4 regions of the Sphingobium sp. B8D3A genome follow, and region 1 is predicted to be linked to each of the others. Evidence: predicted binding sites of a transcription regulator. Region 1 holds the regulator's gene; each other region holds the start of a gene.
The links. Region 1 encodes LexA, which represses DNA repair genes until DNA is damaged. Its sites were predicted from a motif close to GTTCCNCNCTTGTTCT; they were not measured.
Positions count from the first base shown of each region.

Region 2: the regulator LexA is predicted to act here: its motif matches at 5,222-5,237, upstream of M2342_RS01260 (MmcB family DNA repair protein).
Region 3: the regulator LexA is predicted to act here: its motif matches at 1,322-1,337, upstream of M2342_RS13740 (ImuA family protein).
Region 4: the regulator LexA is predicted to act here: its motif matches at 3,406-3,421, upstream of M2342_RS05805 (putative DNA modification/repair radical SAM protein).

Region 1 is NZ_JAOQOS010000001.1:2,357,404-2,364,821, reverse strand. Features, by position in the region: gene def (peptide deformylase) at 1-3, shown strand, start outside; gene M2342_RS10995 (citrate synthase) at 113-1,399, opposite strand; gene gltX (glutamate--tRNA ligase) at 1,418-2,875, opposite strand; gene M2342_RS10985 (ComEC/Rec2 family competence protein) at 2,989-5,061, shown strand; gene lexA (transcriptional repressor LexA) at 5,086-5,790, opposite strand; gene M2342_RS10975 (bestrophin family protein) at 5,916-6,812, opposite strand; gene M2342_RS10970 (GFA family protein) at 7,007-7,418, shown strand, end outside.
Region 2 is NZ_JAOQOS010000001.1:245,319-252,736, reverse strand. Features, by position in the region: gene M2342_RS01280 (hypothetical protein) at 1-601, opposite strand, end outside; gene M2342_RS01275 (GtrA family protein) at 598-999, opposite strand; gene M2342_RS01270 (NAD(P)/FAD-dependent oxidoreductase) at 1,007-2,539, opposite strand; gene acs (acetate--CoA ligase) at 2,627-4,570, opposite strand; gene M2342_RS01260 (MmcB family DNA repair protein) at 4,677-5,210, opposite strand; gene M2342_RS01255 (cell wall hydrolase) at 5,316-5,936, opposite strand; gene M2342_RS01250 (DUF1491 family protein) at 6,111-6,452, opposite strand; gene M2342_RS01245 (PaaI family thioesterase) at 6,449-6,961, opposite strand; gene M2342_RS01240 (PTS sugar transporter subunit IIA) at 6,921-7,388, opposite strand.
Region 3 is NZ_JAOQOS010000001.1:2,963,931-2,971,348, reverse strand. Features, by position in the region: gene M2342_RS13745 (Y-family DNA polymerase) at 1-664, opposite strand, end outside; gene M2342_RS13740 (ImuA family protein) at 546-1,319, opposite strand; gene M2342_RS13735 (nuclear transport factor 2 family protein) at 1,576-2,064, shown strand; gene M2342_RS13730 (hypothetical protein) at 2,061-3,056, shown strand; gene M2342_RS13725 (hypothetical protein) at 3,060-4,019, shown strand; gene M2342_RS13720 (sulfatase-like hydrolase/transferase) at 4,068-5,528, opposite strand; gene M2342_RS13715 (LysR family transcriptional regulator) at 5,629-6,573, shown strand; gene M2342_RS13710 (pirin family protein) at 6,640-7,338, opposite strand.
Region 4 is NZ_JAOQOS010000001.1:1,261,098-1,268,515, reverse strand. Features, by position in the region: gene M2342_RS05825 (sensor histidine kinase) at 1-1,150, shown strand, start outside; gene M2342_RS05820 (MerR family DNA-binding protein) at 1,155-1,559, opposite strand; gene M2342_RS05815 (glutaredoxin) at 1,628-2,407, shown strand; gene purC (phosphoribosylaminoimidazolesuccinocarboxamide synthase) at 2,454-3,233, opposite strand; gene M2342_RS05805 (putative DNA modification/repair radical SAM protein) at 3,424-4,665, shown strand; gene M2342_RS05800 (UdgX family uracil-DNA binding protein) at 4,662-6,089, shown strand; tRNA gene M2342_RS05795 (tRNA-Cys) at 6,215-6,288, opposite strand; gene M2342_RS05790 (protein-L-isoaspartate O-methyltransferase family protein) at 6,489-7,142, shown strand; gene M2342_RS05785 (TolC family outer membrane protein) at 7,163-7,418, shown strand, end outside.

The DNA.
Region 1 (7,418 bases):
TGAGCTTCCGCGCCCCATTGCGGCGCGGCTTGGTCTTCGAATTTGATCGGCAAGAAAAAAAGGGGCGCTTCGGGCGCCCCTTTTTCTAATCCAGGAATAAGCCAGCCGGGGCTCAGCGCTTGTCCATCGGCACATAGTCGCGCTGCGTCGGGCCGGTGTAGAGCTGACGGGGACGACCGATCTTCTGCTCTGGGTCCGAGATCATTTCGTTCCATTGCGCGACCCAGCCGACGGTGCGAGCGAGGGCGAAGAGCACGGTGAACATGTCCGTCGGGAAGCCGATCGCCGACAGGATCACGCCTGAGTAGAAGTCCACATTCGGGTAGAGCTTCTTCTCGATGAAATAGTCGTCGTGCAGCGCGATCTGCTCCAGCTCGCGGGCGACGTCGAAGATGGGGTCGCTGACGCCCAGCTTGTCCAGCACTTCCTTGGCGGTCGCCTGCATCACCTTCGCGCGGGGATCGTAGTTCTTATAGACCCGGTGGCCAAAGCCCATCAGGCGGAACGGATCGTCCTTGTTCTTGGCGCGGGCGATGTAGGACGGGATGCGATCGACGGTGCCGATCTCGCGGAGCATGTTGAGCGCCGCTTCGTTAGCGCCGCCATGCGCCGGGCCCCACAGGCAGGCGATGCCGGCCGCGATGCACGCAAACGGATTGGCGCCGGACGAACCGGCCAGACGCACCGTCGAGGTCGAAGCGTTCTGCTCGTGATCGGCATGCAGGATGAAGATCTTGTCCATCGCTGCTTCGACCACAGGATCGACCACATACTCCTCGGCGGGCACCGAGAAGGTCATGCGCAGGAAGTTGCCGGTGTAGCTCAGGTCATTGCTCGGATAGACGAAAGGCTGACCCACCGAATATTTATAGGCCATGGCGGCAAGCGTCGGCATCTTGGCGATGAGACGGTGGCTCGCGATCATCCGCTGATGCGGATCGGTGATGTCCGTCGAGTCGTGATAGAAGGCCGACAGCGCGCCGACCACGCCGCACATGATCGCCATGGGGTGCGCATCGCGACGGAAGCCACGGAAGAAGGTGGAGAGTTGCTCGTGCACCATCGTGTGGCGGGTGATCGTCCGCTCGAACAGCTCGAATTCCTCCTTGGAAGGCAGCGAGCCGCGCAGCAGCAGATAGGCGACTTCCATGAAGCTCGACTGCTCGGCGAGCTGATCGATGGGATAGCCGCGGTGAAGGAGCACGCCTTCATCACCGTCGATATAGGTCAGGGCCGAGTCGCAGCTTGCCGTCGAGGTGAAGCCGGGGTCGTAGGTGAACATGCCCGTCTGGGCATAGAGCTTGCGAATGTCGATGACCTTGGGGCCGACGGAACCTTCGACGACCTTACAGTCGAGATCCTTGCCCTCGACGGTCATTTTGACTGTGCTGTCGCTCATTCCTTCACCCCTTATTGCTCAAATTTGCGGCCCGGACCCGGAAGCCTGGAGGAGTCCGGCCTGATCCTGCAGGCGGCCCAAGGTTTCGTCCCGACCAAGATGGAGTAGCACGTCGAAGATACCGGGCGACGTCGTCCGTCCCGTTAACGCAACGCGCAGTGGCTGTGCAATCTTTCCAAGGCCAAGGCCTGCCTCTTCCGCGATCGCGCGTATGGCCGCCTCAAGCGACTCAAGTGACCAGTCGGGCAGCGCCCGCAACTGCTCGACCACCGTGCCGAGCAGGGCTCGGGCATTTTCGTCGAGTAGCTTGGCGGCAGCCTCCTCGACCGCGAGCGGCCGTTTGGCGAACAGGAACGCGGCGCCGTCAGTCAGCTCCAGCAGCGTCTTGGCGCGGGGCTTGAGCGCGGGCATGATCGCCGCAAGCTGGTGCAGCCGGGCCTCGGCGGCGGCATCGTCGGCCAGCGGTTCCATCCGCTCGGCGACCAGCAGAGCGAGGCGACCGTCATCGGCCTCGCGGATGTAATGGCCATTCAGATTCTCGAGCTTCTTGAGGTCGAATCGCGACGGCGAGCGACCCACGCCCGGCAGATCGAACCACTCGACGGCCTGCTCGCGGCTGATGATCTCATCATCGCCATGACCCCAGCCGAGTCGCAGCAGATAGTTGTTCACCGCCTCGGGCAGCATGCCCAGCTCGTCACGATAGGCATCGACGCCCATGGCGCCATGTCGCTTGGAGAGCTTGGCGCCATCCTGCCCGTGAATCAGCGGGATGTGCGCATAGACCGGTTCGGGCCAGCCCATCGCGCGGATGATGCCGAGCTGGCGGAAGGCGTTGTTGAGATGGTCATCGCCACGGATCACATGAGTGACGCCCATGTCATGATCGTCCACGACGACGGCCAGCATATAGGTGGGCGTGCCGTCCGAGCGGAGCAGGATCATGTCGTCCAGCTCGGCATTCTGCACGACCACACGGCCCTGCACGGCATCTTCGATGACGGTTTCGCCCTCGCGGGCCGCCTTCAGGCGAATGACATAGGGGGTATCGCCGCCTTCGGAGGAATCGCGGTCGCGCCAGCGCCCGTCGTAGCGCATCGGCTGACGCGCGGCGCGTTGCTGCTCGCGCAGGGCTGCCAGCTCTTCGGGAGTCGCGAAGCATTTATAGGCATGGCCGGCGTCGAGCAGGGCGTTGGCGACCTCGGCATGGCGTGCCGCACGCGCGAACTGGAAGACCGGCTCGTCATCGCCGGCGAGGCCCAGCCAGCTCAAGCCGTCGAAGATCGCCTCGATCGCGGATTCGGTCGAGCGGGCGCGGTCGGTATCCTCGACGCGCAGCAGGAACTTGCCGCCGTGGTGACGAGCGAAAAGATAGTTGAACAGCGCCGTGCGTGCGCCGCCAATGTGGAGATATCCCGTAGGCGAGGGGGCAAAGCGGGTGACGACCGTGCCTGTTTGTTTCCGTCCTTCTGCCACGCTATGCCTGCTTTTCCCTTATGTCGCGGGTGGGTTTCCTAGTGAACGAGAATGCCCCTAGCACGCCTTTTCCGGCTCGACAAATACCGTTGTTGCGCCGCAGCAGTGTCTGGTTGGGACGGCTTCACGCGCGGACGGAATCGGTGCTGGAGGCCGAGCGGGCGCAGCTACCGCTGTGGGTGCCGATCCTGCTGGGCGCCGGGATCATCGCCTGGTTCACCTTGCCTGCGCCACCGCAGTGGATGGCGTGGATCGCCTTCTGGCTGGGCGCCGCCGCTGCCTTTGGCGCCGTGGGGCGCGGAGGGCGATTGCCTGCTGCGCTGGCCATCGGGGCGGTGCTGTTGGCGGCGGGCTGTCTGCTGATCTGGGCCAAAGCGCTGCTCGTGGCGCAGCCGCCACTTTCGCGCGCCGCGGTGGTGGAGATGGAGGCTCGAGTCCTCTCGGCAACGCCCTTGGCTGCCCGGGGACTGGTGCGGCTGGAGGTCGCGCCGCTGTCCCGCCCTGACCTGCCGGCGCGGGTCCGCATCAACGCGGCGCCCGATCAGATGGCAGAGGAGATTGCCGCAGGGGACCGCATTGCCGTCCGAGCGCGGCTAATGCCGCCTGCACCGGCTGCCCTGCCGGGCGCTTATGATTTTGCGCGGGCGGCCTATTTTTCCGGCCTCGGCGCTACCGGGCGGGCACTCGGCAAAGTGCAGCGCCTCGATGCGGCAACCGCTGGCGGGGATGCGCGCGCGTCACTCGCCCACCACATCGCCGCGCGGTTGCCGGGGCCGGAAGGGACGATTGCGATCACGCTCGCCACGGGCAATCAGAACTGGATCAGCGAGGCGGATGCGGACGCGATGCGGCGCAGCGGGCTTGCCCATCTGCTCTCGATCAGTGGCTTGCACGTCTCCGCGCTGATCGGCGGCGTGATTCTCATCATGGTCAGTCTGCTTGCGCTGTCGCCGACCCTTGCGCTGCGCTGGCCGGTGCTGATGATCGCCGCCTGCGTGGGCGGCGCGGCGGGCATCGGATACACTGTGTTCACCGGGGCGCAGGTGCCGACGATCCGCTCCTGCATTGCCGCTCTGCTGGTGATCGCGGGCATGGCTCTGGGCCGCGAAGCAATCGGGCTGCGCTTGATCGCGACCGGCGCGCTGATCGTGATGATCTTCTGGCCCCAGGCTGTCATCGGCCCTAGCTTCCAGATGAGCTTCGTTGCCGTGACCGCAATCGTGGCGCTTTACGAATATCCCCCCGCACGGCGGCTGTTCGAGCGACGCGACGAGGGGCGGATAAAGCGCTGGACCCGCAGCCTCGGCGCCTTGCTGGCGACAGGTTTGCTGGTGGAGCTGGTGCTGACGCCGATTGCCTTCGCTCATTTTCATCGCTCCGGCCTGCTGGGCGCTGCGGCCAATATGATCGCCATTCCGCTCACAAGTTTCGTGGTGATGCCCGCCGAGGTGTTCGCGCTGGTACTCGATGCCGTCGGGCTGGGGGCTCCGGTCTGGTGGGTCGTCGGCGTGGCGCTCAAATTCCTGCTGTGGATTGCGCATAGTGTCGCCAGTCAGCCCTTTGCGACGCTGTCGCTGCCCGTCTCCAGCGGACTGGCCTTTGCGCTCGCCATGATCGGCCTCTTGTGGCTGATGCTCTGGCACACGGCGCTGCGCTGGTGGGGCTTGCCTCTGGTGGCTTTGGGTTTTCTTCTGACATTTCTGGCACCGTCCGCTGATGTGCTCGTCACCGCCGACGGCCATCATGTGGCGGTGCGCCTGGGCGACGGGCGGATGGCACTGCTGCGGGACCGAAGCGGGGACTATGTTCGCACGACTCTGGCCGAGGCGAGCGCTTATGACGGCGAGTTTGCGTCCCTCGCGCAGGCGCCGGACACGCGATGCACGCGGGACATGTGCGCGATGACATTGCCGGGCCGTACCGGCCAGCCGCCGGTTCACCTGCTGATCAGTCGCTCGCGCTTGCTCGTTCCCTATCCCGAGTTGGTGGCCGCCTGCGCACAGGCTGATCTTGTGATTGCCGACCGACGCCTGCCGCCCGGATGTGTGCCGCGCTGGGCAAAGCTGGATCGGCCCGCACTGAGTGCCATGGGGGGCGCACTGGTCCTGCTGGACAGCCGGGAGATCGTGCCGGGCCACGACCCGCGCAGTCGCCATCCCTGGATAGCGGGCACCGGCTCGCGCTAGAGCCAGCGTCCCAAACCGCCCGTCTCAGTTATAGCGCCGCAATAGCCCTGCGAGCCGACCCTGAATGCGCACCTGCCGCGCCTCATAGGTTTGCGGCTCATGATCGCGATTGGCGGGGTCGAGCCTCACCTTGCGGCCGTCATGATGGAAATATTTGAGCGTCGCTTCATTCTCGTCGATGAGGGCAACGACGATCTGGCCATCGCGCGCCGTCTCGGTCCGTTGGATCAGCGCGAAGTCACCGTCGAAAATCCCTGCTTCGATCATCGAGTCACCGGAGACTTCCAGAGCGTAATGATCGCCGGCGCCCAGCAATGCGGCCGGGACGGGCAGCATGGTATCGCTCTCCATTGCCTCGATGGGAAGACCAGCAGCGATACGCCCATGCAGCGGAATTTCGATCACGTCATTGGCGGCGATGGGGATCGTCCGCGCCGGCGCAGTGGGCACCTTGCGCAGCGGGGTCACGTTGGTGGCCGCCGCCGGCTCTTCCGTCCGCTCCGCCACGGGCATACCGTCCGGCAATTTGAGGATTTCGAGCGCCCGCGCACGATTGGGCAGCCTACGGATGAAGCCGCGCTCTTCCAGCGCGCTGATCAGCCGGTGGATGCCGGACTTCGACTTGAGGTCCAGCGCCTCCTTCATCTCCTCGAAACTGGGCGAGACGCCACCCTGATCGAGATGCTGCTTGATGTAGCTGAGCAGTTGCTGTTGCTTGGCGGTCAACATGAGTGGTTCCCCAATATGGAACGGACGGAGAACGTTTAGGAAACGAATCGAGCCACGTCAACACGGATCGGCCGAATATCTCGCGTTTCGGTGGGCTGGCGCTCCAGCCTTGCGCTAGCGAGCGATCAGGTCAGGATGTGCTGATCGGGCGCGATGGGCGCGGGGAGATCAGTCGCGCCGAGGCGGGCGAGCATTTCGCGTTCCACCGTCCGCGTCATAGCATCGAGCGGCAAATCGTTGGGATCATAGCCGAACGGGTCTTCCAGCTGATCGCCCAAGGCGTCCAGCCCGAAGAAGGTGTAGCTCGCCACCAGCACCGGAATGAGGGCCCACCAGCCCAGCGAACCAGCCAGGGCGAAAGGCAGCAACAGGCAGAAGACGTAGGTCGTGCGGTGGAGAATGAGCGAATAGGTGAACGGTACCGGCGTGCTGGCGATCCGCTCGCAGGCCGCCTGCACATCGCTGAGCGCCTTGAGCTGCCCCTCGATGAGCGAATGATGGATCGGGTTGATCCGCCCGTCTGCGGACAGGTGCAGGCAGTGCGCGCCCATCTCGTAGAGCACGGTGTCGGTAGGGTTCGGGGAGGTGCGCCAAGGCCCATCCTTTACCCACCTGCCGATCGCGGCCGCCTCGTCATGCTGGCGCAGGCGGGAAGCAAGACCGTTGGTGAAGCCGCAGATGCCGCGGAGCAGCGGGGTGCGTTCCTCCTCAGGCAGCGAGGAGGTGAGTCGCGCGAAGGAGCGGCTCGCGATGATCAGCGCGCCCCATTGCTTGCGACCCTCCCACCAGCGATCATAACAGGCGCTGTTGCGGAAGCTCATGAAGATGGAGAGCGACAGGCCGATCAGCGCGAATGGAATGCCGCTGATCTGCGCGAACAGCCCGGGCCAGGCGCGCGCCGCGAGAATGGCCGCCACGCTGGCCACGGCGATGCCCGCCAGCCGATGCTGGATATGCGGCATGATCGTGCCGCGATAGGCGAACAGCACTTCGAGCAAGCCAAGGCGGTTGCGAACGATCACGGGCGGACATCTCCTGCCAGGGCACGCGGCCACCGGACATGGGCCGGGCACCGGGCGCGCTCGCCATGCGGAGGATGCGCGCGCAGATCAAGGATTAAGTGGCCGCAAGGGGAAGCGCGCAATGGGCGCTGAGGGAACCGGCGGAGATAAGAGCGGTTCAGCTCGAGAGACGATCACCACAAGAGGACCGTGCCATGCCCCTCAAGCTCGAAGGTTCCTGTCGATGCGGCGCCGTGCGCTTTTCCGTCGACAGCCACGCGCCGGTGCCATTCCTGCGCTGTTATTGCTCGATCTGCCGCAAGACCGCCGGCGGTGGCGGCTATGCCATCAATCTCCACGCCGACAAGCGCACGCTCAAGGTGCAAGGCGAGACCGCCATCTATCACGCTACGCTGGACGATGGTGAAGGCAGCTGCCAGGTCAGCACCGGCGAGCGGCACTTCTGCCCGTCCTGCGCGAGCGCGCTCTGGGTGTTCAGCCCGGAGTATCCTGACCTGCTCCACCCTTTCGCTTCCGCGATCGACAGCGATTTGCCCAAGGCGCCGTCGCTCGTGCACATGATGCTCGGATCAAAGGCGAATTGGGTCGAACCGCAGATCGGGCGGA
Region 2 (7,418 bases), 2.1 Mb from region 1:
CATGCATCCAGACCGCACAAGCAAGCGCGCATCCGACCGCAGGCCAGCGGCCGGGTCGGGTCCACGCCAGCAGGGCGCAGGCCGCCATCAGCAACTGCCAGCCATGATGATCGACCCGCATCGGCGCAAACTGCAGCCCGACCATGAGGCACGCAGGCAGCAGGGCGAGCATCAGCAATGCGACTTCCCGGCCGGCTATATCCCGGAGCAGCCGGCCCATGACGAGCATCAGCGCGAGACAGAGCATGGCAGGCACCGCCACCAAAGCGACGAGTTCCGCCATGGGCTGGCCGGCGAGGGGCCGAAGCAGCACGATCACCAAAGCGATCGGCAGGTCCACCAGCCGGGACCAGTGCAGGTCCCCACCGGTCGGTAGGTTCATGCGATATTGGGTGACGTCGCTCCACGCCTGGCCATTCAGCCAGTCGCGCACTTGGACCACGCGCATGTAATTGTCCGGATCGCCGAGCGAACCCGCCCTCGTCTCGGTCCAATTGGGAATGGCGAGAAGGGCCATGGCGAAGAGCCAGATGAGCGGCACGTACCGGTAAAAGGGCTCACCGTGCCCGAGGCGCTGGCCCGAAACATCCCCGGCAGTCATGCGAAAACGATCGCCTTGCGCAGCATATAGGTCGCTTGGAAACTGACAGCGACCGCCAGCGCTTTGGCGAGCAGGGGCATCACCCCGAGCATCGCGCCGAGCGCGACGATACCGGTCGTCAGCGCCAGACCGATCAGCGCTGACCCCACGAACAGTGCCTTCTGACGAACGCGATCCGCGCCGCTCGCAGCCACGCCTTGCGCGAAGACCAGGCGCGAGGAGATCAGCCAGTGCATGAAGATGCCCGCCATATAGCCAAAAGCCGCCGCGGCGGCGGGGGCCATGCCGAGGTGCAGGCCAGCCATAAACAGCCCCACGTCGCCAGCCAGCGCGACGAGGCTGGCAAGACCATAACGCAGATAGGTGTGGCCGAGCAGCCTGGCCAGGAACGCGCCCATCACCCGATCACGCCACCATGCGGCGCCCGGTCGGCACGGCCCGCTCGCTCTCCAGCGCCGCACGCTCTCCCGCGCTCAGGGCGCCCTCATGGCCCGCTTCATGATATTCGGCATCCTCGTTGACGCCCCAGATATCGAACACCCGCTTGCCGGCGATGATGTTGCGCACGGTCAGCATGGCCGTCATCATCGCGTGATCCTGATTGTTATAGCGATGCATCCCATTGCGCCCGATCAGGTGCAGCGTGGGATATGTGTCTTCCAGTTCGGCGCGAATAGCCGCGACATTCGCCGCATAAGCCTCGTCATAGACGGGATAGGCTTTCTCCTGACGCACCACAGCGCCGCCGACCACCTGATCCGCGCGGATGAGGCCCATCAGTACCATCTCCTCGGTCGCCAGCGCGATCAGCTCCTCATCGCTGGATGACCAGAGCCCGTCGCCTTCGAAGCAGAAATATTCGAGGCCCACGCAGGCGATATCGGGATCGGGCACCATTTCGGGTGACCAGCTGCGGAAATTCTGCACCCGACCCACCTTCACGCGCGGATCGTGAATGTAGATCCAATTGTCTGGAAACAGGTCTTCGGAGCGGATCATCAGCGCGACCGTCAGAAAATCGCGATAGTTGAGCGCCAGCGCGTGCCCGAGCGTCTTGGGCACCGGATGGATGCGGCTCGCCAGCTCCCGCATCGGCGCGGAGCTGATCACATGGTCAGCACTGATCGCGACCGTATCGCCGGCCGCCCGCGTCGCGGTAACGCGCCACCGGCCTGTCACCTGATCGCGGTGAATCTGCTTGAGGGCATGGCCCATCAGCACATGATTGCCGCCTTCGACCACGCGGTCGCGCGCCGCATCCCACATCATCCCGGGCCCGAGGCGCGGGTAGCGGAAATTCTCGAGCAGGGTTTTGGCACCCATGCCGTTGTTTGGCTTTTTGTTGAGGCCAAGGCTGCGCTTGAGGCCATCCAGCACCGCCTTGCCCAGGCTCAGGCCCTTGATGCGCTGCGCTGCCCAGTCGGCGGACATGGTATCGCACGGCATCCCCCACACCTTCTCGGTGTAGGTCTTGAAGAAGATGGAATAGAGCTTGCGACCGAACTGGTTGACCACCCAGTCCTCGAAGCTGCGCACCGGCTTGATCGGCGCGATCTTGGCCTTGGCGTAGCTCAGCATGCAAAGGGTCGAGCGAATGATGCCGAGATTGCGCAGCGCCTCGAAGGCGCGCAGCGGATAGCTGTAGAAGCGGCCCTGATAATAGATGCGGCTCATGCGGGGCCGCTCGATGAAATCATGGGGCAGGATCTCGTTCCACAGATCGACCACCTCCTGCGACTTCGAGAAGAAGCGGTGGCCGCCGATATCGAAGCGGAATCCCTCATGCTCGACCGTGCGGCTGATGCCACCGACCTGCGCGGAATCCTTCTCGATCACCGTCACGCGCAGCCCCGCCTTGGTCAGCAGATAGGCAGCGGTCAGCCCGGCTGGGCCAGCACCAATGATGGCCACATCAACGGAATGGGCGGAATTCGACATTCAGGCAGGTCCCCCGGAACCGAACAGGTCGACTCCGGGAGTGAAGGATCTTGCCTAATATTCCATTAATCCACGCCGCTCGGTACCTCAGCGCGCCGGGCGCTGCCGGTTGGCGACGAGATGATCCACCACGGCCGGGTCTGCCAGCGTGGAGGTGTCGCCAAGCTGATCCACCGCGTCCTCGGCAATCTTGCGAAGAATCCGGCGCATGATCTTGCCCGAGCGGGTCTTAGGCAGGGCAGGGGCGAACTGGATCGCATCGGGCGTGGCGATCGGGCCGATCTCGTGGCGCACCCATTGCACCAGCGCCTTGCGCAGGTCGTCATCGCCCTCAATGCCGACATTCAGCGTGACATAGGCGTAGATGCCCTGTCCCTTGATGTCATGCGGCATGCCTACCACGGCCGCCTCGGCCACCTTGGCATGCGCAACCAGTGCCGATTCGATCTCGGCCGTGCCCATGCGGTGGCCGGAGACGTTGATGACGTCATCGACCCGGCCGGTGATCCAGTAATAGCCATCCTCATCGCGCCGGCAGCCATCGCCGGTGAAATATTTGCCGGGATAGGTGCTGAAATAGGTCTGGAAGAAGCGCTCATGATCGCCCCACACGGTGCGCATCTGGCCCGGCCAGCTCTCGGCAATCACCAGATTGCCCTCGCACGGGCCTTCGAGGACCTTGCCTTCGGTATCGACGATCTGCGGCACCACGCCGAAGAACGGCTTGGTGGCACTGCCGGGCTTGAGGTCGATCGCGCCGGGAAGGGGCGTGATCATGTGGCCCCCCGTTTCGGTCTGCCACCAGGTGTCCATGATCGGGCAGCGCCCGTCGCCGACGACGCGGTGATACCAGTCCCACGCCTCGGGATTGATCGGCTCGCCGACCGAACCGAGAATGCGCAGGCTCTTGCGGCTGGTCTTCTCCACCCAGGCATCGCCCTCGCGCATCAGGGCGCGGATCGCGGTCGGCGCGGCATAGAAGGTGCTGACGTTAAACTGATCGACCACCTGCCAGAAGCGGCTGAAATCGGGATAATGCGGCACGCCCTCAAACATCACCGTCGTCGCGCCGTTGGCGAGCGGGCCATAGACGATGTAGCTGTGGCCGGTGACCCAGCCGATATCGGCGGCGCACCAATAGATATCGCCGGGGCGGTAATCGAACACGTAATGATGCGTCATCGCCGCCCAGAGCAGATAACCTGCGCTGGTGTGCAGCACGCCCTTGGGCTTGCCGGTGGAGCCTGAGGTGTAGAGGATGAACAGCGGATCCTCGGCGCCGATTTCCTCGGCCGGGCAATCGTCCGAGACGCTGTCGCGCAGCACGTCATACCAATGATCGCGGCCCTCTGTCATCGCAACGGCATTGCCGGTCCGGCGCACCACAATCACCGATTCCACGCAGGTGCAGTCGTCCAGCGCTTCATCCACATTGGTCTTGAGCGGGATCGTCTTGCCCCCGCGCACGCCCTCGTCGGCCGTGATCACCACCGTGGAATCGCAATCGGTGATGCGCCCCGCCAGACTGTCGGGCGAGAAGCCGCCGAACACCACCGAGTGGATGGCGCCGATGCGGGCACAGGCGAGCATCGCCATCGCCGCTTCCGGGATCATCGGCATGTAGATGGTGACCCGGTCGCCCTTGCCGACGCCTTGCGCCTTCAGCACATTTGCAAAGCGGCAAACTTCCCCGTGCAATTCGCGATAGGTGATCGTGCGGCTCTCATCGGGATTGTCGCCAGCCCAGAGGATCGCCGGGACATCGCCACGCTCCGCCAGATGCCGGTCGAGGCAATTGGCCGCGATGTTGAGCGTGCCGTCCGCAAACCATTTGATGCCAAAATCGGCTTCATGGAAGCTGGCGTCCTTGACCTGGGTGAAGTCCTTGATCCAGTTGAGCCGCGCCGCCTCCTTGCGCCAGAAGCTGTCCAGCTCTGCAATCGATTGCGTATAAAGGCGTGAATAATCGTCACCGGTCACATAGGCGCGCTCGCGCCAATTCGCAGGCACAGGGTAAAGGGGCTGGCTCACGCACTTCTCCAAAGACTGTTATGCGCCAACCTTAGCCGATTTGCCGGCCATGCCAAGTCCATCGCGGGTGGCACGGAATGCCGGTCCAAGAAGCAGGCGCCCAGTCTCAGGCGTCGTTGCTCCACAGCAACTGGCCGTCCGGATCGGTGATCTGGGTCAGCCGGCGCGCTGCCCGCCGCGCAAGCCGCTGCACTTCGACCTTGCGCCGCGCGGGCGCCAGAGGTTCGCTGGGCGCGGGGCGGAGGATTTCGGCATCATATTGGTCGGCGACGATAAGGCCCGTGCGCCCTGGCCACAGCGCCTCGGACTCGAACAGCGTCAAATCAAAGCCGGCTGGCACGGCCCAGAAGTAGCGATCGCAATAATCGAAATAGTCCGGCCACTTGCCGTCCCCGAGCAGGTCGGCACGGCTGCATTTGATTTCCACGGCAATGATCTGGCCGCGGGCATCCACGGCCATAATGTCCAGCCGGCGACCATTGGGGAGCGGCACTTCGGAAATGCCGAAAATATCGTGGCGCGCAAAGAGACGCAGCACCCCGCGCGTGACGGCCAGCGCCGTTCCATCGGTCAATGCAGGATCGCAGGCGATCGCAGGTTCAGGCACAGGTTCAGGCGCAGGTTCAGGATGTGAGGCCATGAGGCGGGATTAGAACACAATGGGAACAACTGCAAGCCGAGCTCAAACGAGGCGGGCCGGCCCAGCGCTCTGCTGACCCGGCCCGGCTTGTGATGATTGGTTGGTTCAGCGGTAGAAGATGTGACCGCCAATGCGCGTGAGGCGATCATGCTTCCAGTTCGGCGACACGCGCGCGGAATGGAAGAACAGGGCGCCTTCGACCGGGTTGTCCCAGCTTCCATCAAGAGCGATCTGGGCGATGGCGCGCGCGGTGCGCCACTGACCGGCATGGGTCGGCGTGGGCAGCTGGCCCTGACGAACGAAACTGAACTGACCCGGCTGCGTAACGACGCCGCACAGGCTGGTGGGGAAACGCCCGGACCGCGCCCGCTCGAGCACGACATTGGCGACGGCGAGCTGGCCGGTCAGGCTCTCGCTGCGCGCTTCATAATAAATGGTGGTGGCGAGACATTTCGCATCAGCGTCGGAAATCTCTTCGACATTGGCCTGCTGGACCAATTCGGCCAGCGAATCGACAGAGTCGGCAGAAGCGGCTTCGTTCGGAGCCGTCTCGGCATCGGGTTCAACCGTTGCGGGGGTCGTCAGGCTTGCAGCGACGACGGCGGGAACCTCGAGCATGGTCGAGAAACCTTGGCGGGCTGTCCCCTCAGGAGCAGCAGCCAGAGCGATTGTGGACGAGAGAAGTCCAACGGTCGCCACGATGGCGACCACGACACGATTGGGCATTCATTCTCAGTACTGTGCGGTGGGTCGGAGATCGGAATGCAGGTCGCATCTATCGTGCGACGCTCAGCGCTCCGGTCCGCCCCCCGTCTGCGTGTTTGCGATGACCTGTCCCCATGACGGCCACACGCAACCTGCGCGAGTTGGTGGGGCCTTTGGCCGCTCAGCCGGGAACTGTCAACTCGTGCACAGTATCTCGGCGGCGAGCCGTTCCCCGTCTGCGACATCCAGTTCCACGAACCAGATATCGGGGTCCACCCGGGTTCTTCTATCTATATATTGTGATATTTCAGAGTCTTGGGTTAAATCCCGAGGCCCGCAGGGGGTGAGCGAAAGAGTCCCGTCAAGGGACGTAACACGCTCAAAAAGCCCGATTGTCCGGCCGCGATCCACCGCCTGCACGACGATGGTTCCGCTCAACGGCTCCCCTTTGTGAAGCACGGTGCCATGCCCCCCCTGCGCCTGGACACGGCGCAACAGAACCCCGATGAGGATCTGGCTCGTCAGGCGCGCGGTCACCGGTCTCCTGCTTCCGGGCGCACATAACCCGGCAGGCCGACCAGCGGAATGGTGGAGCGCATGAACGTGCCGGTACCGCGACCGACTTCCTCGCCCTCGGCATCGACAAGGCGTGCCTCGGCGACAAAAACGCGCCGCTTGCCGCTCAGCCATTTCCCTTCCGCTACGATCGGCCCAGCCTTGAGCGGGCGGGTGAACAGCAGGTTGAATGCGGTGGTGAGGAGGAAGCGATCCGTGACGAGGCTGTTGGCGGCATAAAAAGCCGCATCGTCCAGCATCTTGAAATACAGCGTGCCATGGGTGGCGCCTGCGGCATGGAAATAGTCCGGCGTCACGTCGATGACGATGCGCGCCTCGCCGGGGGCCGAGATATCCAGCCTCGAGGGGAATAATCCGTTGATGGGCGCCGAGGCATAGAGCCGTTCGAGCGCCCGGAAATGCGCGGCCTCGCCGGATGGCGGCGTCCCGTCAGGCTGCGTCACGCGACTCGCCGCCGGCGAGCAGGGCATAGAGCGCGGCGTCCGAGCCAACGCCCCGAATGCGCGCAAGATGGCGCTCGTTGCGCAGCAGGCGCGAGACGCGGGCCAGGGTCTTGAGATGCTCGGCGCCGCTATCCTGCGGGGAGAGCAGCATGAACACAACATCTACCGGCACATCATCGATCGCATCGAAGGGGATCGGCTCGGCCAGCAGGACCACCGCGCCATGGACGCTCTCAAGGCCTTCCAGCTTGGCGTGGGGAATCGCGATTCCGCCACCAAAGCCCGTCGAGCCAAGGCGTTCCCGCTCGGTGATGCGCTCGACAACCTCGGCGGCATCGAGCCCATAGGCATCGGCCGCCAACTGACCCAGCTTCAGGAAAAGCTGTTTCTTGTTAGGAAGGGCCACCGCGGACGAAACAGCGTTCGCCGCGAGCAAGTCGCTGAAATTATCCATGTTCAACCCGTGTCCTGCGGCCGACCTGGG
Region 3 (7,418 bases), 610 kb from region 1:
CGAATCGCGCGGCGATGCTGGCGGCGGCCCGCGACGCCAGATCGCCGATGGTCTTCAGCCCGGCGCGGCGCAAGGCGAGCGTCGCCTCTTCGTCCAGCCCCAGCGCCAGCACGGGCAGCGCCCGCAGCGCCTCCCGCTCGCTGGTGACGGGCAGGCGGGCATGACGGGCCAGCGCCTGCGCGCCCTGCGCGGTAGAGGCTGTGGCCATGCGCACGCTCATGCCAATCGCGGCGAAGGCATCCTCGGCCTGCGCGGCCAGGCCTGCCTCGCCGCCGAACAGATGGTCGCTTCCCGCAATATCCAGCGTTATCCCATCGGGCGGGGCGAGGGTGACATGCGGTGACCAGGCGATGCAATGCCGGGCCAGCCGCTGCAGCCAGTGACGGTCGGCCTCTTCGTCCATGTCGGCCACGATGAGGTCGGGCTGCAGCGCGCGGGCATCGGCCAGCGTCTGGCCCGGCAAGATGCCGAGCGCGTGGGCCTGCGCATCGACGGCGCACAGCCGCAATGCGCCCTTGATCTTGGCGACGAGAACCAGCGGCCCGTCAGGCTGCCCGCCGGTCCCCGCGCTGTCGATCCCCTGCTGAATCCGCAGCCTTTCTGTGGGCAGGAGCGGAAACCACAGCGCCAGATAGCGCCGCTTCACGGAACAAGCGTCGGTCACGGTCCCACTCCAGCCGCCAGGAAAGGCCGCAAGGGCCGGAACGCTGGCGCAGCAAGGTCACATCGAAGGTCGGCAGTCCGGGCGCATTGCCTGGCAGCGCGAGCGAAGGTGCGGCGGCCACCTGCCAGCGGGTCTGTGCCGCGCTGGGCACGGGCGGCGCGTCCGGGCGCAGCACCAGCAATGTCACGCCGGATTTCTCTGCCGCCAGAGTCAGGCGGCGGCTGGCGGTCAGGTCCAGCGCGGGCATCGGCCCCCAGCCTTCCACCACGACTGCGCTCAGGCCAGAGCAGCGCAAGGCATCCACGGCCGCGCGCAGCAGGTCCATGCCGTCCCTGACGGTGCCGATCAGCCCCAGGCCGGGGGCGCCGCCCAGTTCGGCCCAGCCATGGCCCTGCGCCACGCCGCCTTTTCGGCTCGCCTGTCGCTCGCGGAGCCACAGCACCTTGCCCTCGGCCTCGCTCAGACCCGTCGCCAGCGAGACGACGAAACCCGCCGCTGCCGCGACATCGTCCACCTCTGCCGCATAGACTTCATGCACCCGCCCGCGCGCCAGCCCGCCGCCCAGCAGCGTATCGATCGCGGCGATGCCGAACGCCTTTCGGGAGGGGGCATCCGGCATCGCGTGATCGCACAAAAGGGCAGGGGCGAGTCTCATATGTTCCTATTATGTTCCTATTCTGAGCAGGGTCAAGGGATCGTTCCGACAGCTTGTCCGATCGCGGCCCAAGCCACTGGAGTCGAACGATCATTGGTCCGTCACGCCTCTGACAGAGGGTCACAAGGGCGGTTCCCTCGCCGGGCATTTCGCTTGACAAGGCAGCCCTGCAGGACGGAATAAACTACAACGACGTATCACGATTTATCCGCTGCCCATGCGGAAGCTGCACGTCATGAGGGGGAGATTACAGGGGATGCGGTTCAGCTCAGCCGTCGGCAAAGCGCTCATACTTGCTCTGTTCGGATCGCTCGCCCAAACGGCTGTGGCGGCCGAGAATTGCCCGTCGCCGGGCATGACCAAGGCCGATTTCGAGCGCTATTTCCTCTGTTTCAATGCGCGCGATTATGCCTGCTTCACCAGCTATTACGATGCCGATGTCGTCTTGGTGAAAGGTGGCAAATGGCCCGATCTCAAGGGGCGCGAGGCGATCATCGCCTTCTATCGCGACGTCGATGCCCGTGGGCTGCAGGAGCATGTCACCCCGCACGCCATCGAGGTGCAACCGCAGGGCGCGACGGTCGATCTGGAAGCGCATTTTCAGGCCACCAGCGACTGGCCCGACTTTGGCTCGCGGCCCTTGAAGGCGGGCGATGACTGGCGGTTGCGCGGCGTGCTGCTCTACGAGATTCCATGCGGCAAGATCACCCGCATCCGGCCCCGCCCGCGTCCCGTGCAGCCATGATCGCGCGTCCCATCCGGGGGCTGGCCGCGATGGCCGCGCTCCTGCTCGCCGCCCCGGCAATGGCTGCCGGACCTGCCGCACCGGCGGCCTGTGACCGCACCTGCCTCACCGAGATCATGGACCAGTATCTGGCCGCCATGGTCGCGCGTGCGCCCGCTCGGGCGCCGATGGCAGCGCAATATCGCGCGACGGAGGATGCGCAGGAGGTCCGTCTCGGCGCGGGCCTGTGGCAGACGGCGACCGGCCTCGGCACCTATCGCATCGACCTCGCCGATCCGGTGAGCGGCACCGTCGGCTATATCGGCGAGGTGCTGGAAGGGGAGGGCAAGGTCACCATCGCGCTGCGCCTCAAGGTGGCGGATCGCAAGATCACCGAGGTGGAGACGATTCTCGGGCGCGGGCGGGTGCCGGGATCATCGATCGTGCCGGCGCCGCGCGCGTCGTTCCGCAATATCGTTCCGCCCGCCGAGCGGCTGACCCGCCAGCAGATGATCCAAACGGCCAATGCCAATTTCGACGCACTGCTCGCGGCCGACGGCTCCCTTTATGCGGAGGATTGCCAGCGCATCGAGAATCGCATGGCGATGAGCAGCAATGCGGAACTCAACTATCCCATCGGCACGATCCCCGGCGTGCCCAAGCCGCATTTCGGCAGCATGGGCTGCGGCCAGCAGATCAGCCTGCACCTCTTCGACCAGCTTGACGCGGTCGAGCCCCGCCGCTTCCTCCTGCTCGATGAGGAGAAGCAGCTCGTCTTCGGCGTCTATGTCATGCGCTGGTACAAGAACGGCCGGTGCAACGAGATCCCCGGCTATGGCACGATCTGCCATGACAAGCCCCGCCAGCCGGTCTCATTGCTCAACGCGGAAATCCTCGGCGTGCGCGGCGGCAAGATTCACGAGGTCGAGGCGATCTTCAAATTCGCCGCTTATGAGGCCGACAGCGGCTGGCAGGGCGATCTGCGCGATGCCGGGTCCGGCGGGGAGAACTGAGCGATGATCCGCTTTGCATGGCGTGCCGCCGCCCTCGCGCTGCTGCTCTCCCCCGGCTTGCCGACGCTGGCACGGGAGGTCGCGCCTGCGTGCGACCGCGCCTGCCTCTATGCGCATGTGGACCGCTATCTCGCCGCCGTCGAGCAGGGGACGCCAGCCGGTCTCGACCTCGCACCGGACTTTCGCGCCACCGAGAATGGCGTGCCGGTGGCGCCGGGCGAGGGGCTCTGGCAGACGACGGATGGCTATAGCAGCTACCAGGCGCGCGCCGCCGATGTGGCCGCAGGCCAAGTCGCGGTGCTGGGAGAAGTGAAGGAGGCCGGCAAGACCGTCGGCTATGCCACGCGCCTCAAGATCGTCGCCGGGCGGATCGCGGAAGCCGAGACGGTGATCGGCCGGTCATTCGCGCCGCAGCATCCCTCCATGCCGACCGAGGTCAGAGCAGGCCTGCGCACCATCGTGCCCAAGCGCGAGCGCCTGTCCCGCGCCGAAATGATCGCACTGGCCGACCGGAACTTCGATAATATGCTGCGCAACAAGGGCGATCATTTCGCGCCGGATTGCCAGCGGATCGAAAACCGGATGCCGATGAGCGGCAACCCGCAACTGGCCTATCCCGTTACGCCCATCCCCGGCAAACCGCTGCCGCATTTCGGCAGCATGAGCTGTCAGGCGCAGGTGGAGGCGCATCTGTTCGATACGCTCGATAAGGTCGATCCGCGTCGCACTCTGGTGGTGGATGAGGAACAGCAGGTGCTGTTCGGCGTGTTTTCCCTGCGCTTTTATGGGCGGACCGAGTGCAACGACATTCCGGGCTATGGTCGCACCTGCCCCGCCAAGCCGAGGGGGCCGATGTCGCTGCTCAGCGGCGAGATGCTGGGCATGCGGGGCGGCAAGGTGCGCGAGGTCGAGCTGATCTTCACGCGCCTGCCTTATGAGGCCGGGCAGGGCTGGGCACCCTGAGCGGGCGGCGCCGCAGGACACCCGAGCCTGCCTATCCCGCCACGCCCGTCAGCGCGGCTTGACGCTGTTCTCCATCTTGGCGCCGAAGTGATCGGCCAGGTCCTTGCCGGTGAAGCCATGGGTCGATGAATCCGGGTCGAGCGGCAGCATCTGGCTGTCCCATGCGTCATAGGCCGCCTTCACCTGCGCCATTTTCTCCGGCATCCGGTCCTTGAGGTTCGCGCGCTCCATCGGATCGTCGGCGACGTTGAACAGGAAGCTGTTCTGGAGAATCTTCAGATACTTCCAATCGCCCATGCGGCAGGCCTGCTGGTCCAGATTCTTGTAGCGCCAGCACAAGGTCCGCTCGCTCTTGCTGGAGGGGTCGGCGAGGTAAGGCAGCAGATTGATGCCGTCGCTGGGATAGGCCGGGTCCGGCGCACCGCCGGCCGCCGCGAGCAGGGTCGGCAGCCAGTCCATGGACATCATCACCTGATCGCTGGTGACCCCGGCAGGCACATAGGCCGGCCAGCGTACGATCGCGGGGATGCGAAGGCCACCTTCCAGCAACTCGGTCTTGCGACCCGTGAACGGCCAGGTGTCGGAGAAGCGCTCGCCGCCATTGTCGCTGGTGAAGATCACGATGGTATCGTCCGCGATGCCAAGGTCGTCCAGCCGCTGCAGGATGCGCCCGACCTGCATGTCCAGCCGCGTCACCATCTGGGCATAGATGCGCTGCGAGCCGCCGTCATAATGCATCAGCGCCGTCGGCTTGCCATCGGCATCCAGCCTGGTGGCCTCGGCCTCGTCGCCCGGCCCCTCCCAGGGCCAGTGCGGCGCGTTGACGTGCAGCGAGATGAAGAAGGGCTTGTCGCCCTGGGCGGCGGTGCTGATCGTCTCCAGCGCGCGCTCGGCCAGAAGATCGGTGAGATAGCCTTTCTCGAAGACCTCGCGGTCATCGTCCCACAGGTCGTGACGCCCGGCATATTTATGCGTGAAATAGTCCACGCCGCCGCCCCGGAATCCCCAGAAATGGTCATAGCCGCTCTTGAGCGGGCCATATTTGGGCAGGGCGCCCAGATGCCATTTGCCGATCAGCGTCGTCCCATAACCCACCGCCCGCAGCAGCGACGGGAGAGTGGGATGCTCGGGTGGCAGGCCGACAGGGCGCTGAGCGAGCGGCTCCTCAAGGCCGATGGGCAGGCGGTTCTGATAACGCCCGGTGATGAGGCCCGTGCGCGTCGCCGAGCAGACGGCGGAATTGGCATAGCCTTGCAGGAAGCGCATGCCGTCCGCCGCGAGACTGTCGATCGCCGGGGTTTCATAGTCACGCCGACCATAGCAGGAGAGGTCGGCATAGCCCATGTCGTCGGCCATGATGAACAGGATGTTCGGCTGCTTGCGTCGATTGCCCGATGCCTTCTTAGGCCGCGCGGCCTGCGCCGTCGAACCGGCCCCCACCATGCCGGCGCCGATGACGCCCAAAGATTGGCCGAGCACGCTGCGGCGAGTCACGTCAAGGTCGGTCAACTTGGGTCTCCGTCTGACTTTCGCTCATGTGGCAGCGATTGAACGGGCGAGGCAACAGATGTACGGGCAATGGCATTTATAACGCACAGGCTATGGCTGAATGATGAGTGTCCTGCAAAGCCTGCCATTTACCCTGCGCCAGCTGGTGATCTTCGAGACGCTTGCCGAGACACGCAGCTTCGCCGGCAGCGCGGACTTGCTGGGCATTTCCCAGGCGTCGGTGAGCAGCCAGTTCAAGGCGCTGGAAGCGCAGCTCGGGGTCGCGCTGATGGCCCGCAGCGCGGGGCGGCGTCCAGAACTCACGCCGGAGGGCGACCGCTTCCTCGCCGACTTGAGGATATTTTCCAGCGCGGCCGATCAACTGGCGGCACACCGCCTGCGCAGGCCCGGCCCGCGCGAGATCGTGCGCTTTCGCATTCTGCTGGGGCAAGGCCTCGCCGATCATTATGTGCGGCCAAGGCTGGACAGGTTTCTGGCGGCCCATCCCCACATCGTTCTGGAGTTCGACACCCGCATTCCGAGCCACGAATCGACACTCGCGGCCAGCAGTGGCACCTATGACTTCGTGCTGATCCACCAGCCTGCCGATGAGCCCGTGGCGGAAGCGATGCGGTCGCTGGGGCGGGTGTCGGGCGGCATCTTCGGCAACCGCAAACTGGCCGCAGGCCGCGAGGTGCCGCTCTCTCCCGCAGAGGTGGCGCGCTTGCCCTTCGCCTTGCCGTCCGGGCGCGATGATGGGGCGGAGCAGCGCCTGCGCCGCAAGCTGGCATCCTTTGGCGTGCAGCCCACCAACATCGTGGCGCGGGTGCAATTTTTCGATGTGATCATTGCCATGGTGGCGCGCGGTCAGGCGGTCGCCAACCTCCCTGCAGCGATGATCCCGCCGGATATGCGGGGCAGGATCGTGCGGCTCTTCCCCCTGCATGACTGGCGGCTCGTCTTCCATCGGCGGGATGCCGAGGCGCAGGGGGACCGGGATGCGGTCGAGCGGCTGTTGCTGGAGAGCGTTGTCAAGAACCGCGCCTATGGCCTGATGCCCGATTGAGGCGTGGCGTCGCGGACAAGCGAACGCCGCGCTGCCGGTGGGTTCGGCAGCGCGGCGTTCCTGCGGTCAGATCACGTCGACGAGGACGATTTCGCTGTCCTCGATGGCCGTGATGCGCAGCACCTCCACATCGCTGATCGCGGCGCCGTCACGGGCATTCACCCGCACGTCCTCGATCTGCACGGCGCCGGTGGCGGGGACCAGATAGGCCTTGCGGTCCTTGCCGAGCGGATAGTCCGCCGTCTCGCCGGCACGCAGGGTCGCGCCCAGTACCCGGCCATCGGTGCGGATCGGCAGGGCGTCCTCATCCTCGGCATGGCCAGAGGCCAGGGTGACGAATTTGCCCGAGCGCTCGCCCTTGGGGAAAGGCTTGGCGCCCCATTGCGGCGGCTCGCCCTCGCGGGTGGGGATGATCCAGATCTGGAAGATCCGCGTGGTCACGTCCTCAAGATTATATTCCGAGTGGCGGATGCCGGTGCCGGCGCTCATCACCTGCACGTCACCCGCTTCCGTCCGGCCGACATTGCCCAAGCTGTCCTGATGGGTGATCGCGCCCTCGCGGACATAGGTGATGATCTCCATGTCGCGGTGCGGATGGGGCGGGAAGCCCGTCTGCGGCGCGATGGCATCGTCGTTCCACACCCGCAGGCTGCCGAAGTGGACCCGCGCAGGATCATGATAGCCGGCGAAGGAGAAGTGGTGATGGGCATCCAGCCAGCCATGGTTGGCGGCGCCGAGGCTATCGAAGGGGCGAAGGTCGATCATCGTATGTCTCCTTGTCAGAGGGAAGGTCGCGGACGTTCTGTCCGGCGTTGGAGACCGATTTAGGGCTTGTGAGCTTTGCT
Region 4 (7,418 bases), 1.1 Mb from region 1:
AGGCGAAGTACTGTTCAACCGCCCGCTGGCCGACCAGCGGTTTCTGGAGCCGGCAAGCGGGCTCTATTACCAGATCAGCGGTCAGGGCCATGAAGATTGGCGCTCGCGTTCGCTGTGGGATCGCGCGATCCGCGTCACGCCGGGTATGACCACCAATCCCGGCGAGGGGATGGACAGCAACCAGTTCCCCGACGAGCCACTGCGCCTGATGGCTCGCACCGTAATCCTGCCGGGCAGCAATACGCGGTGGATTTTCATTGTCGCGCAGGCCCGCGAGGGCCTGGACGCGCAGATCCACGCGCTGCGGGCCACGCTGTTCAACAGCTTCGTCATTCTTGGCGTCGGGCTGATCATATTGGCCGGCTTGCAGGTGTTCTTCGGCCTGCGGCCGCTGCGCCATATCCGCCGCGAAATCGCGCGCATGAGGGATGGCGAGAAAAGCCGCGTAACCGTGCCGCTCCCGCGGGAGGTCCAGCCGCTGGTCGAGGAATTGAACGCGCTGCTCGCCCATAACGAGCAGCAGGCGGAGGAAGCCCGCCGCCACGCCGGCAATCTCGCCCACGCGCTCAAGACGCCGCTGACGGTCGTGATGAACGCCGCGACGGCCCAGTCGCCCGACCTCGCCACCACGGTGGTGCGGGAAACCGGGACGATGCGCCGCCAGATCGATCACCATCTCGCCCGTGCCCGTGCCCTCGGCCGGCGCGGCGCGGCGCAGAGCCGCACATTGGTGTGGCCGAGCCTCGAAGCGGTGGAGCGCGCGGTGGAGCGCCTCTACCCGGACGTCCGCATTGACCGCGACGGCGCGCAAACGGCCGTCGTCCGCGTCGAGCGGCAGGATTTGGACGAGCTGCTTGGCAATCTGGTCGAGAATGCCGCCAAATATGGCGGTGGCAGCGTGTTCGTCACCGTGGTGCAAAGTACGCCCTGGGTCGACATTCTCGTGGAGGACGACGGCATGGGCATTCCCGAGGCCGCGCGCGAACGCATCTTCGATCGCGGCGTGCGGCTGGATAGCGGCAAGCCCGGTACCGGCCTTGGCCTCGCCATCGTCCGCGATGTCGCGGAAATCTACGGTGGCTCGGTCACGCTGGACGAGAGCGAGGATCTGGGCGGCCTGATGGTGCGCCTGCGCCTCCCCGCCGGATAAGCTCTTACACGCCGAAGGATTGCAAGATCGGGCACGGCCCTTCTTCGGAACGGGCACAGGTCCGCGCCAACTGGCGCAGCGAGGCGCGGGCCGCTTCGAGTTGCGCGATCTTCTCATCGAGCTGGACCAGCCGCTCTTCCGCCAAGGCGCGCGCGCGGGCACGATCCTGCCCCGCATCGAGCGACAAAAGCGTGCGGATTTCTTCCAGCGTAAAGCCGGCCTGCTGCGCCGCCCGAATGAAGCGCAGCCGCCGGACATCCTCCTCTCCATCGCGCCTTATGCCCCCAGACAGGTCGTTGCTGGCCTGCTTCTCGGGCGTGGGGAGCAAGTCCTTGCGCTGATAGAAGCGGATCGTCTCGACCCCCACACCGCCGGCTTTCGCCAGACCCGAAATGCTCATCGCCGCCATGCTTGACTCCGTACCGTGGTACAGACCCTATATGGGGTGCATGGACTTCTCAGCAAGGATGAGCGTCAATGCCTGAACCCCGCGCCACGAGCAGCCGTAAGGCCGTTCTCCATCGGATGGTGATGCCCGGCCACATCTGCCCTTATGGCCTCAAGGCGCTGCACCTGCTGCGCAGCAAAGGCTATGATGTCGAGGATCGCTGGATCGAAACCCGCGCCCAGCAGGAAGCGTTCAAGGCCGAGCATTATGTGACCACCACGCCGCAGGTGTTCATCGACGGTCAGCGGATCGGTGGCCATGATGACTTGCGCCGCTTCCTGGGCCTCAGCGTCAAGGATCCGAACGCGACGAGCTATACGCCTGTTCTGGTCGTGTTCGCTGTCGCGGCGTTGATCGCGCTGACGATCGATCTGTTGACGGCCGCGCCGCTGCTCAGCCTGCTCACCCTCGAGCGCTTCATCTCCGTGACGATGATCCTGCTGGCCATGCTCAAGCTGCAGGATGTGGATCGGTTCGCGACCATGTTCCTGGGCTATGATCTGCTGGCCCGCAAATGGGTGCCCTATGCCTCAATCTATCCGTTCGCCCAATTGGCCGCCGGCGTGCTGATGCTCGCGGGGGCCCTGCCCTGGCTCTCGGTACCGGTCGCCGCGTTCATCGGCGGCATCGGCGCGGTCTCGATCTACAAGGCCGTCTATGTGGAGAAACGCAGCCTCAAATGTGCCTGCGTCGGCGGCGGAACCAATGTGCCACTCGGCTTCGTCTCGCTGACCGAAGACCTGTTCATGGTCGCCATGGCCCTGTGGATGGGCCTCAATGCCTGGGTTCTTCCCGGCGCGCCGATGTAAAGGCGCGGGTGCCGGGCGCCGCTGATAAGCGCCCGGCCCAATCCTCTTACTTGCCGCGCTTCTTGCGGTGGCTCTCCAGATCGAGAACGTCGTTCTCAAGGCCCTCGGGCAGCAGGCCAAGGCGGCGCGCGACCTCCTGATAGGCCTCGACCTCGCCGCCCAGATCGCGGCGGAAGCGGTCCTTATCCAGCTTCTCGTTAGTGGCCATATCCCACAAGCGGCAGCCATCGGGGCTGATCTCGTCGGCCAGAATGATGCGCGAGAAATCGCCATCCCAGATGCGGCCGAACTCCAGCTTGAAGTCGACCAGACGGATGCCGATGCCGGCGAACAAGCCGCTCATGAAGTCGTTGACGCGGATCGCCATGTCGGCGATGTCGTGCATCTCTTCCTGGCTCGCCCAGCCGAAGCAGGCGATATGCTCTTCGGTAATCAGCGGATCGCCGAGCGCATCATCCTTGTAATAATATTCGATGAGCGTGCGGGGGAGCTGCGTGCCCTCCTCGATGCCGAGCCGGGTGGACAGGGAGCCGGCGGCAACATTGCGCACCACGACCTCGATCGGCACGATCTCCACCTGACGGATGAGCTGCTCGCGCATGTTCAGCCGCTTGATGAAGTGGGTGGGCACGCCGATGTTCGCGAGCAGCGTGAAGACATGCTCGGAAATCCGGTTGTTCAGCACGCCCTTGCCGGAGATCGTCCCCTTCTTCTGCGCATTGAAGGCAGTCGCATCATCCTTGAAATACTGGATCAGCGTGCCGGGCTCAGGACCTTCATAGAGGATCTTCGCCTTGCCCTCATAAATCTGGCGACGACGGGACATGTGCGGGTGCCTACTCATCAGTTGTAAAAATCAAGGCCCCGGCGGCGCGAATCAGCGAGGATCAGCGGACACCGGGGCTCTTCCCCAGCGCATAGCGCAAGGCACATGGCAGTGCAATTTTCAGACGAACGGAGCCGGGCTGGCCCGCTCGGCGCTTGCCGGGCATCGCCCTGGAACATATAAAGAACAAATGAAACAGGAGACGATCACCGACCGGCTGGCGATCCTTGCGGACGCCGCCAAATATGATGCCTCCTGCGCATCCTCCGGCACCGCTAAGCGGAACAGTCGCGACGGCAAGGGGATCGGCTCGACCGAAGGCATGGGCATCTGCCATGCCTATGCGCCGGATGGGCGCTGCATCTCGCTGCTGAAGATTCTGCTCACCAATCATTGCATTTTCGATTGCCATTATTGCGTCAACCGCAAGAGCTCGAATGTGCGTCGTGCGCGGTTCACGGCACAGGAAGTCGTCGAGCTGACGCTCAACTTCTACCGGCGCAATTATATCGAGGGCCTGTTCCTCTCCTCCGGCATCATCAAGTCTGCCGACCACACGATGGAGCAGTTGATCGAGGTCGCGCGCGCGTTGCGGGAGGATCATGGCTTCAAAGGTTATATCCACCTCAAGACCATTCCCGAGGCTGACCGCGCACTGGTCGAGCAGGCGGGCCTGTGGGCGGACCGCGTCTCGATCAATGTCGAACTGCCGACCGAACGCGGCCTGACCGATCTGGCGCCCGACAAGAATGGCGGGCAGATCGAAGGCGCGATGGCGCGGCTCGGTTCGGCCATGGTCGAGGCGGAGGATGCGCGCAAACGCTTCAAACATGCGCCGATGTTCGCGCCCGCCGGCCAATCCACCCAGATGATCGTGGGCGCGGATGGCGCCAGTGACACGCAGATCATCGGCCGGGCCAGCGAATTATACCACCGCCATCGCCTGCGCCGTGTCTATTACTCCGCCTTTAGCCCGATCCCCGATGCCAGCGCCGTCCTGCCGCTCAAGCGACCGCCGCTGATGCGCGAGCATCGGCTCTATCAGTCCGACTGGCTGATCCGCTTCTACGGATTTTCGACCAGCGAGGTGCAGACCGCGACCGACGATGACGGGATGCTGGCGCTCGACATTGACCCCAAGCTGGCCTGGGCCTTGCGGCACCGGCAGGATTTTCCGGTCGACATCAATCTGGCCTCGCGCGAGAAGCTGTTGCGCGTGCCGGGACTGGGCACGCGGGCGGTGGCTGCCATCCTGCAAGCCCGCCGCCATCATCGCCTGCGGCTGGATGATCTCGCCCGGCTCACCCGCACGGTGACGAAGTTGCGGCCGTTCATCGTCACGGCCGACTGGCGCCCGACAGGCTTGATCGACACGGCAAACCTGCGCGCCCGGCTGGCCCCGCCACCTCGCCAGATGGAACTGTTCGGGTGAGGCCGGCCCCGCTCCAAGATCAGCCGGCGCTGTTCAATGCCGAGCTGGAGGACGCCCATGATTTCGACACATGGCGTGAGCTGGCCCGCGCCCTGGTCTCGCAGGGCGTCACTCCGGAGCATATCCGCTGGGCAGCGGCAACGGACGGCGGGCGGGATTTGTTCGCGTCCAAAGACACGCCTGAACCGGCTCCATCACCCCGCCCGGTCACGGCCAACAAGCGCTTCATCGAGCTGGCCCGCAAGGTGATCCTGCACAGCTCGAATACACGGTTGGCGCTGCTCTATCGCCTGCTGTGGCGTCTGCAAAGCGATCCGCACCTGCTTGAAAAGACGAGCGATGCTGATGTGCACGCCCTCACACAATTGGAGCGGCAGGTACGCCGCGACATTCACAAGATGCGGGCTTTCGTGCGGTTTCGGTTGGCCCATGATCCTGATGGAACGGATCGCTACGTCGCCTGGTTCGAGCCGGATCATGCCATCGTGCGCGCCAATGCCCCGTTTTTCCTCAACCGGTTTGCAAGCCAGCGCTGGTCCATCCTGACGCCCGATCTCAGCCTGCATTGGGATGGCACCCAACTTGCGGAGGGACCGAGCGCCGACGCCCGGGATGCCCCCGGCGAAGACGAGATCGAAGGGCTTTGGCAGCGTTATTATGCCTCCATCTTCAATCCGGCGCGCCTCAAGGTGGCGATGATGGTGAAGGAAATGCCTCGACGCTACTGGAAGAACCTGCCGGAAGCCGCGTTGATCCCCGCGCTGATTGCCGGCGCGCAGGCTCGCGAGGCTCAGATGGTCGATCAGGGCGCCGATCCCTTCCAGCGCCCGCCCCCGACGTCCCTCGGCGAGATTGCCGAGGGCATCTCGACCTGCACGGCCTGCCCGATCGGCTGCAACGGCACGCGCGCCGTCGCCGGCGAAGGGCCCGGCAACGCGCGGCTGATGATCGTGGGCGAGCAGCCGGGCGATTTCGAAGAGCAGCAGGGCCGGCCTTTTGTCGGCCCGGCGGGGCAGTTGCTCGACGGGCATCTTGAGACGGCTGGGTTCGATCGTCCCGAGATCCGGCTGACCAACGCCGTCAAACATTTCAAATTCGAGCAACGCGGCAAGCGTCGTCTCCACCAGAACCCGACCGCCGGGGAGATCGACCATTGCCGCTGGTGGCTCGATGCCGAAAGACGGATCGTTCAGCCAACGATCGTGCTAGCCTTAGGCGCGAGCGCAGGACGCGCCCTGCTGGGCCGAACACCCAGCATCGCCAAGGAGCGCGGCCAACCCTATCAGCTCGCGGACGGCAGCCAGCTCTGGCTGAGCGCCCATCCCAGCTATCTGCTACGCCTGAGCGGCGAGGCGCAAGCGCGGGAACAGACTTTGTTCGCGCGCGATCTGGCGGCGGTGCGCATGGCGCTGCAGACCTGCTAGGGTGCGATGAGAGGGGTAGCGCCATGCCCATCGGCGGCCATCAGCCTGGAATCCTGACGGACGCTATGCCATTTTAGCATGGTCCGCATAACGCGGTGTTCTTCGCCGAAAAAAGGGCAAATGCGTGGAGGCCCGAGCCGGAATCGAACCGGCGTATACGGATTTGCAGTCCGCTGCGTCACCACTCCGCCATCGGGCCTCGGGGGTGGTCGAGGGAGCGCGGCTAGCTCAATTCATTCGGCAACGCAACTTGCTTTGCGCCATGACGGACGGGACAGGTGCGCAGACTGCGTAGGGGCATTAAAAAACTTTTCACTGTGCGGTGCAAAAAAGCTAGAGAGGCTGGCAAAGCCAATTACTGTATTGCTCATACAATACAGCCATGTCATCAGGGAGCTTATGACCGAGCAGACTTTCAAGGCGATGCGCCGTGCGATGGTGGAAAGCCAGTTGCGCACCAGCGACGTCAACGATCCTGTGATCCTTGAAGCGATCCTCGCCGAACCGCGCGAACTGTATGTGCCGCAAGAGCGACGCAGCGCAGCCTATATCGACCGGGCCGTGCCGCTGGCCCATGGCCGTGCGCTCAACCCGCCGCTCGCCACTGCGCGCCTGCTGGTCGAAGCCGCCCCGCGCGCGGGCGAGAAGGTGCTGCTAGTCGGCGCGGCGACCGGCTATGCGGCGGCGCTGCTGGCGCGGCTTGGCTGCACCGTGGTCGCGATCGAGGAAGACGACGCGCTGTTCGCCCACGCCAAGGCTGCGCTGGCCGGTCACGCCGGCGTCACGCTGCAGCAGGGACCGCTGGCCGCCGGCTTCGCGCAGGGCGCACCTTATGATCTGCTGTTCGTCGATGGTGCTATCGAGGAGTTGGACGAGACGCTCGTCGCGCAATTGCGCATCGGTGGCCGCGCGGTGTTCGCCCGGCTGGAGCGCGGCGTGACGCGCCTGTGCATTGGCACGCGCACCACCGGCGGCTTTGGCGCCCGCGCCTTCGTGGATTGGGAGGCCGTGCCCCTGCCCGGTTTCGCCCGGCCCAAGACCTTCACATTCTGACCCGGAAGCCTCGACCGCTTATGCTCATCCGCCGGACCAAGCCCCTCGCGATGCTCGCCGCTCTGCTGAGCACCAGCACCCTCCCCGCCCAGGCCGAGACGCTGCAGGAAGCGCTGGCCGCGGCCTATCGGGACAATCCGACGCTGACCGCGGCGCGGGCCGGCCAGCGAGCGACGGACGAGAATTTCAACATCCAGAAGGCCAATGGCCTGCCGGATGTGGGCGTCTCCTCCACCTACAATGAGTTCGCCCATGAGCGGCCGCTCAATCCGCTGG